DNA from 2 places in the Nocardioides sp. GCM10030259 genome. Region 1 is predicted to be linked to the other one. Evidence: riboswitches for the same ligand, from Rfam matches in the RefSeq annotation. Region 1 holds a riboswitch; the other holds the start of a gene.
The links. Region 1 has a riboswitch for cobalamin ahead of ACFQQI_RS07085 (cobaltochelatase subunit CobN). Riboswitches for the same ligand answer to the same signal wherever they lie in the genome.
Positions count from the first base shown of each region.

Region 2: linked by a shared signal. The riboswitch ahead of ACFQQI_RS16825 (hypothetical protein) and the one ahead of ACFQQI_RS07085 (cobaltochelatase subunit CobN) in region 1 are both predicted to bind cobalamin.

Region 1 covers NZ_JBHTDF010000006.1:40,804-45,009, reverse strand. The annotation lists gene ACFQQI_RS07085 (cobaltochelatase subunit CobN) at 1-2,186, opposite strand, end outside; cobalamin riboswitch at 2,213-2,336, opposite strand; gene ACFQQI_RS07080 (hypothetical protein) at 2,382-3,335, opposite strand; gene ACFQQI_RS07075 (ABC transporter ATP-binding protein) at 3,401-4,206, opposite strand, start outside.
Region 2 covers NZ_JBHTDF010000019.1:99,105-103,310, reverse strand. The annotation lists gene gatA (Asp-tRNA(Asn)/Glu-tRNA(Gln) amidotransferase subunit GatA) at 1-376, shown strand, start outside; gene gatB (Asp-tRNA(Asn)/Glu-tRNA(Gln) amidotransferase subunit GatB) at 373-1,866, shown strand; cobalamin riboswitch at 1,914-2,036, shown strand; gene ACFQQI_RS16825 (hypothetical protein) at 2,113-3,159, shown strand; gene ACFQQI_RS16820 (hypothetical protein) at 3,164-4,057, shown strand; gene ACFQQI_RS16815 (energy-coupling factor transporter transmembrane component T) at 4,057-4,206, shown strand, end outside.

The sequences.
Region 1 (4,206 bases):
AGTCCGTCCGCGGCGTCCGGGGACCAGCCCGCCGCCTCCATCCGCTGCACGAGCCCACGCGCCTGCTCCTCGATGGCGTCGACCGCGGTCACCGACTCGCCGTCCTTGAGCCCGAGCGCCATCCGCAGCCCGGGCACGGCGTTCGCCTCGCCGCCCCAGACCTGGGCGGCGCGCAGGATCGCGAGCACCAGGTTGACCCGCGCCTCACCCTCGGGCGCCTGGCCGAGGACGTGCAGGCCGTCGCGGATCTGCGCGTCCTTGATCTCGCACAGCCAGCCGTCGACGTGCAGCAGGAAGTCGTCGAAGTCGTCGTCCTCCGGTCGCTCGTCCAGGCCGAGGTCGCGATGCATCTCCGCGGCGTGCATCAGCTGCCAGATCTCGCCGCGGACGGCTGGCAGCTTCGCCGGGTCCATCGCCGCGATGTTGGCGTGCTCGTCGAGCAGCTGCTCCAGCCGCGAGATGTCGCCGTACGTCTCCGCCCGCGCCATCGGTGGCACCAGGTGGTCGACGATCGTCGCGTGCGCGCGACGCTTGGCCTGCGCGCCCTCGCCCGGGTCGTTGACGAGGAACGGGTAGACCAGCGGCAGGTTGCCGATCGCCGCGTCCGTCGCGCAGGACGCCGACAGCGCGGCGTTCTTGCCCGGCAGCCACTCCATCGAGCCGTGCTTGCCCAGGTGGACGACCGCATGTGCCCGGAACCCGTGCTCCAGCCAGCGGTACGCCGCGAGGTAGTGGTGCGAGGGCGCGAGGTCGGGGTCGTGGTAGATCGCGACCGGGTTCTCGCCGAACCCGCGCGGCGGCTGGATCAGCAGCACCACGTTGCCCGCCTGGATCGTGGCCAGCACGATCTCGCCCGCGTCGTTGACGAAGAGCCGCCCGGGCGACGGGCCCCACGCCTCGACGATCTCGTCCATCAGTGCCGCCGGGACGTCAGCCGTCCACGCGTCGTACTCCGCCCGGGTGATCCGCACGTGCGCGTCCGTGAGCTGGGCGCTGGTCAGCCACTCCTCGTCCTGGCCGCCGGCTGCGATCAGCGCGTGGATGAGCGCGTCACCGGCCTCGGTGTCGTCGGCGAGGTCGAGCGCCGGGATCTCGCCGACGTCGTACCCCCCGTCGCGCATGCGGCGCAGCAGCCGCACCGCAGAGACCGGGGTGTCGAGGCCGACCGCGTTGCCGACCCGCGAGTGCTTGGTCGGGTACGCCGAGAGCATCAGCGCGATCCGCCGCTGGCTCGTCGGGATGTGGCGCAGACGGGCGTGGTTGACCGCGATCCCGGCGACTCGGGCGCACCGCTCGGCGTCGGCGACGTAGCGCGGCAGTCCGTCCTCGTCGACCTCCTTGAACGAGAACGGCGCGGTGATGATCCGGCCGTCGAACTCCGGGATCGCGATCTGCGTGGCCGAGTCGAGCGGCGTGACGCCGTCGTCGGAGGCCTCCCACTCCTCCCGGCTGGTCGTGAGGCAGAGCCCCTGCAGCACCGGGATGTCGAGCCGCCGCAGCCGTTCGACGTCCCACGCCTCGTCGTCTCCCCCGGCGCTCGCGCCAGCCGGCCTGCTGCCACCGGCGGCCAGCACGGTGACGACGAGCGCGTCGAGCGTGCCGAGCGCGTCGTACAGCTCGTCCGGCGCCGACCGCAGGCTGCCGGCGAAGACCGGCACGCCGACCGCCTCGCCGGTCGCGTCGATCGCGTCCACGAGCGCGTGGGCGAACGCGTCGTTGCCGCTGATCTCGTGGGCGCGGTAGTACAGCACGCCGACCCGCGGCTTCCCGGACGGGCGCTCCGCCACCCCCCAGCCGGGCACCGCGACGGGCGGCTCGAAGCCCTCGCCGGTGAGCAGCACGGTGTCGGACAGGAACGCGTGCAGCTGGCCGAGGTTGCCCGGGCCGCCCTCGGCGAGGTAGCGGTGCGCCTCCGCGGCGATGCCCATCGGGACGGTGGAGAGCTCCATGAGCTCCGCGCTCGGCTGGGCCTCGCCACCGAGCACCACGACCGGCCGGCCGCCGGCGAACAGCCGGTCGCGCCACGGCTCGAGGTCGTGCGGCGACCCGAGGAGCCGTACGACGACCAGGTCGACGCCGTCCAGGTCCGGGATCCCCCGGGTCGGGTTGCTCCAGAGCCAGTCCGCCCCGCACGCGCGGGCAGAGAGCAGGTCGGTGTCGGAGGTGGACAGCAGCGCCAGCGTCACGGGTTTCTCCTGGGGTTCTCGCCCCTGATCGACGGAGGTCCCGTGGCCAGTGTCTGGCTTCGGCCACCCCTCGCCCGAGAAGTGGCCTCACAGTGGCGGAACCGCCCCGGAATCACACCGGGTTCCTGCGCCACGAGACGTGAGTGGGGTCAGCCTAGTGGGCGAGCAGGGTGCGCACGCACCCGTCCCAGGAGGTCACTCGCAGTTCTGGGACAGCTCGGCGCGGCACTTGTCGTTGCCGCCGCCGCCGAGCGCGCCGTCGAGGCCGCCCTGCCCGAGGAGCACGTCGCGCGCGGCTCCGCCCTTGAGGAGGTCCCCACTCGGTCCGCCGAGGATCCGATCCCGGCCGCCCTTGCCGCTCAGCGTGTTGCGGCGCTCGTCGCCGACGATCAGGTCGGGGCCGGCGGTGCCGACGGCTCCCTCGACGTCGCGGGGTCGCACCTCCGTGCCGGCGAACCGGACCGTGCCCTTCGCCAGGTTGATCCGCGCGCTGTTCCCGCGCACGCCGACGGCGTCGCGTCCGTCGCCGCCGTCCACCGAGAAGCCGCAGGCGGGGCAACGCTTGCTGGTCGTGCCGTCGGTGGGGGCGCTGACCGTGAGGCGATCGGCGCCGGCGTCGCCGTCGAGGTGGAAGACAGGGTCGCCGGCAGGGGTGGCCGTCTCCCAGGGCGGCAGCAGCGGGTCGGCCACGCCGACGAAGATCGCCGCGGTCACCCAGTCGTTCCCGTCGGCACCACGGACGGTGCCGAACTGCCGCTGCCGGATGCGGTCGTTGTCGGGACCACCGTCGGTGGTGCCACCGGCGTGCGACACCACGTCGTTCCCGGCGCCCCCGACGACAGCTCCGCCGACCGTGTAGATCACGTCGTTGCCGTCACCGCCGTCGGCGACCGCCGGGTCGCCGCAGATGCGGTCGTTGCCGAGGCCGGCGTTCACGATGACGTCCCGGAAGCCCCAGGCGATGATCACGTCGTCGCCGTCCGTCCCGTTGATGACCTGCCCGTCGCTGGTGGCGACGAGCGTCGGGAGCTTCCCGCGGCAGGACCCCGTGTCGGCCGCTGAGGACGGGGTGACCGGACCGACTCCGGCCATCGCGAGCAGCGCCGCCGCGACGGCGACGGTCCGACGGCGGATCCGGAAAGGCGTCATGCCTGGACAGCGTGCCACCACCTGCCACCGTTACACGACCCGCCTCGCCGAGGATTCGGAAGAGCTCAGCGTGCGGCCCACGCCGACCACAGCCCGGCGTACACCCCGCCGGCGGCGACGAGGTCGGCGTGCGTGCCGCGCTCGACGATCCGCCCCGCGTCCATGACGACGACCTCGTGGGCGTCGACGGCCTGGGTGAGACGGTGCGCGATCGTCAGCGACGTACGCCCCTCCGTCACGGCGTCGGCAGCGCGCTCCAGCGACCTCGCTCCGGCCGATCCGGCCTCGGCCGTCGCCTCGTCGAGCACGACCACCAGGGGGTCGGCGAGCAGCACCCGCGCCAGCGCGAGCTGCTGCGCCAGCGCCGGCGTCAGCGTGACGGCACCGTCGCCGACCACGGTCGCGAGCCCGTCGGGCAGTGCCGCCACCGCCGCCCGCGCGCCCACGGCGTCGAGCACCCGGGTGAGCTCGTCCTCCGGGGCCGACGGTGCGGCGAGCGTGAGGTTGTCCCGGACGGTGCCGGCGAACACGTGCACCTCCTGGCTGACGATCGCCACCGGCGGCCGTCCGGTCCCGTCGACGCGCGCCAGCGGCACCCCGCCCAGCACCACCGAGCCCCGGGTCGGGGCCAGTCGGCCGGCGATCGCCGCGCCCAGCGTCGTCTTGCCGGCGCCCGACGCACCCACGACCGCCACCCGGTGGCCGGGCGCGACGTCGAGCGAGACCGTGTCGACGGCCGCTCGACCCTCGACGAACTCGTGGTGCAGGTCGCGTACGACGAGGCGCCCGTCCGCCGGGCACTCCGGTGCCTGCAACGAGGCCGGCGCCGGCAGCTGGGCGAGCCCGACCAGACGGACCAGTGAGGCACCGG
Region 2 (4,206 bases), on a different contig from region 1:
CTACGGTCAGGCCCAGAAGGTGCGCACGCTCATCACCCGCGACTTCGCCGCGGCGTTCGAGCAGGCCGACGTGCTGGTCTCGCCGACGGCGCCCACCACGGCGTTCAAGCTGGGCGAGAAGCTCGACGACCCGATCGCGATGTACCTCAACGACCTCGCGACCATCCCCGCCAACCTGTCCGGGGTGCCCGGCATCTCGGTGCCGAGCGGCCTCGCCGACGAGGACGGGCTGCCCACCGGCGTCCAGGTCCTCGCCCCGGCCCTGGCCGACGACCGCTGCTACCGGGTCGGCGCCGCCCTCGAGGCGCTGCTGCTCCAGCAGTGGCGCGGCCCGCTCCTCGAGAAGGCTCCCGCTCTGGAAGGGGCACGCGCATGACGGACACCCTGGTCGCCTTCGACGACGTCGTCGCGGCGTACGACCCGGCGCTGGGCCTCGAGGTCCACGTCGAGCTCAACACCGCTTCGAAGATGTTCTGCGGCTGCCCGACGGAGTTCGGTGCCGAGCCCAACACCCAGGTCTGCCCGACCTGCCTGGGCCTGCCGGGCGCCATGCCCGTCGTCAACGGCAAGGCCGTGGAGTCGGCGATCCGGATCGGGCTCGCGCTCAACTGCGACATCGCGGAGTGGTGCCGGTTCGCGCGGAAGAACTACTTCTACCCGGACATGCCGAAGAACTTCCAGACCTCGCAGTACGACGAGCCGATCTGCTTCAACGGCTGGATGGACGTGGACGTCGACGGCGAGACGTTCCGGGTCGAGATCGAGCGCGCCCACATGGAGGAGGACACCGGCAAGTCGCTGCACGTCGGCGGCGCCACCGGTCGCATCCACGGCGCCGACCACTCGCTCGTCGACTACAACCGTGCGGGCATCCCGCTCATCGAGATCGTCACCAAGCCGATCGTCGGCGCGGGCGCGAAGGCGCCCGACGTGGCGCGGGCGTACGTCGCGCAGCTGCGTGACCTCATCGTCGCCCTCGGGGTCTCCGACGCGCGCATGGACCAGGGCTCGATCCGCGCCGACGTCAACCTGTCGCTCTCGCCGAAGGACTCGGGAGTCCTCGGCACCCGCACCGAGACCAAGAACGTGAACTCGCTGCGCTCGGTCGAGCGCGCGGTGCGCTACGAGATGTCGCGACACGCGGCCGTGCTGGGCGGCGGCGAGCGGATCCTGCAGGAGACGCGGCACTGGCACGAGGACACCGGGGTCACCACGAGCGGTCGCGAGAAGTCCGACGCCGAGGACTACCGCTACTTCCCGGAGCCCGACCTGGTCCCGGTGGCGCCGACCCGTGAGTGGGTCGACGAGCTGCGCGGCACGCTGCCCGAGAACCCGACCGCCCGCCGCGCCCGGCTGCAGGCCGACTGGGGCTTCTCCGACCTCGAGATGCGCGACACGGTCGGCGCCGGTGCGGTGAACGTGATCGAGCAGACGATCGCCGCCGGCACCACCCCGCAGGCCGCCCGCAAGTGGTGGCTGGGCGAGCTCGCACGCCGCGCCAACGAGCAGGGCGTGCTGGTCGACGCGCTGCCGGTGACGCCGGTCGACGTGGCTCGGGTGCAGGCGCTCGTCGACGAGGGCAGCCTCAACGACAAGCTCGCCCGGCAGGTCTTCGACGGGCTCTTCGCCGGTGAGGGCACCCCCGACGAGGTCGTCGCCGCCCGCGGGCTCGCGATCGTCTCCGACGAGGGCGCCCTCTCCACGGCCGTCGACAACGCCATCGCCGCCAACCCCGACGTCGCCGACAAGATCCGCGACGGCAAGGTGGCGGCCGCCGGTGCCCTGATCGGGGCGGTCATGAAGGAGATGCGCGGCCAGGCCGACGCCGGTCGGGTGCGCGAGCTCATCCTCGAGAAGCTCTCCTGAGGCTGCGCGAGGGGCTCCCGCGACTGCGGGATATGCTGCTCGGGCACACACCAATGCACGCCCGTGGTGGGGGAAGCCGGTCCGAGTCCGGCGCTGACCCGCAACCGTAGGCCGTCCCGCAGCCGCGGGGCGAGCGAGCCGGAGCACCCGTCACGACGCGTCCTGATCACACGCTGTCGTGGAAAGCAGCGGGTGGCCGCCGGGACAGGGATCCGGGCCCCCGCATGAGCAGCGGGAAGGAACCCCATGACTCGCACACCTCGCCTCGCCGCGGCGTTCGTCTCCGGCGCGCTGGCGCTGGGTCTCGCCGTCGGCACGATGTCCGCCGCCTCGGCGGCGCCGGCCGACAAGTCGGCCGCCTGGCTGGCCAAGCAGCCCGAGAAGGGCGTCGTCTCCGTCACCTCCGACGGCTTCACCTTCGACGACTACGGCCTGACGGCCGACCTCGGCACGGCCCTGGCGGCGATCGGCGGCCAGAAGAAGACGATCCGGCAGGTCAACCGCGCGCTCCAGAAGAACGTCGACAGCTGGACCACTGGCGCCGACTTCGGCACCAAGGACGTCTACGCGGGCTCGGTCGCCAAGGCGCTGGTCTTCGCGCAGACGGTCGACGCCGACGCGAAGGACTTCGGCGGCGTGAACCTCGTCAAGCGGCTCGCTGGCCGGGTCAGCTCCGAGAAGGGCATCGTCGGCCGGATCCAGGACAAGACCGCCGACACCGACTACGCCAACGTCATCGGGCAGTCGTACGCCGCGGCCGGGCTCACCGAGGCCGGGTCGAAGAAGGCGCGGGCCGCGGTGCGCTTCCTGGTCACCCAGCAGTGCGCGCCGGGCTACTTCCGCCTGAACCTGGCAGACGCCGGTGCCGAGGACCAGACCTGCGACGGGGCGCGCAAGAAGGACCGGAAGGCCGACACCGACGCCACCGTCCTCGCCGTGCTCAACCTCCAGTCGATCGCCAAGCCGTCGGGTGCGGTCGAGGCCGCGACCGACGCCGCGGTCGCGTGGCTGGTGCAGCAGCAGAAGAGCGACGGGAGCCTCGGCGGCGGACCCGCCACCAAGGGCAGCAACAGCAACAGCACCGGCCTCGCCGCCGTCGCCCTCGCTCGGGCCGGCGAGTGCGACGCCGCGCAGGACGCCGCGACCTGGGTCAACGGGCTGCGCCGCGCCAACGGCGCGATCGCCTACGACGCGGCCGCCCGCAAGGCCGGCATCAGCAAGGCGACGCTGGGCCAGTGGGTGCGCGCGACCGCGCAGGCCGCGCCGGCGCTGCAGCACCTCGAGGGCTGCTGACCCGGTGGGTCGCACGGCACTGAGGCTCGTCGCCGCGGCGTTCGTCGCCGCGGCGACGGGCCTCGTGCTGCCCTCCGGGCCGGCCGCGGCCGAGACCTGCTCGAGCGCCGACGGCGCGAGCGTCGTGGTCGACTTCCACGAGCTCGGCGGCGGCGTGCAGAGCGCGTGCATCGCCGACGGTGGCGGGCGCACCGCCGCCTCGCTGTTCGCGGTGGCGGGCTTCGGGCTCGACTACGTGCAGCGCCAGCCAGGCTTCGTGTGCCGGGTGTCGGGGCAGCCGGCGTCGGACCCGTGCGTGAACACGCCTCCCGCCGATGCGTACTGGGCGCTCTACTGGTCCGACGGCACCTCCGGCCGCTGGGCCTACGCCACGAGCTCCGTCGGCTCGCAGACCGTCCCGGACGGCGGGTCCGTGGCGCTCTCCTGGACCGGCAGCTCCGCGAAGTCACTGCCCGGGACCGGTCCTGCGGTGCACCGGTCGGCGCCGACCGCCTCGTCCTCGCCGACCACGAAGCCCACCCCGAAGCCCACCCCGAAGCCCACCGCGAAGCCCACGAAGCGGCCCGCCCCGAAGCCGTCGGCGTCGCCGACCGCGACGCCGACGCCGGCGGAGACGGCGGTGCCGGAGAGCACCGAGAGCCCGCGCGCGAAGCCGTCGAAGAAGCCGAAGCCCACCCGGCAGCAGAGTGCCGCCCCGAGCCCGACCGAGACGCCGACCGAGACGCCGACCGAGACGCCGACCGAGACGCCGACCGAGACGCCGACCCCGGCGTCGTCCGAGCCGACCGAGCCCGACGACGGCGGGATGCCGACCTGGGTCGGTCCGGCCGTGGTGGCGGTGCTCTTCGCGGCCGGAGCTGCCGTCGCCGTCGTACGCCGGCGCAGGATCCCGGGCTGATGCCTCGCGACCTGCACCCGGTGGCCTGGTGGCTGTGGGCGCTGGGACTCGCGACGGCTGCGTCGTTCACCACGAACCCGCTGGTGCTGCTGATGCTGATCGGCGTGGCAGCGCTCGTGGTCTCGCTGCGCCGCTCGGACCAGCCGTGG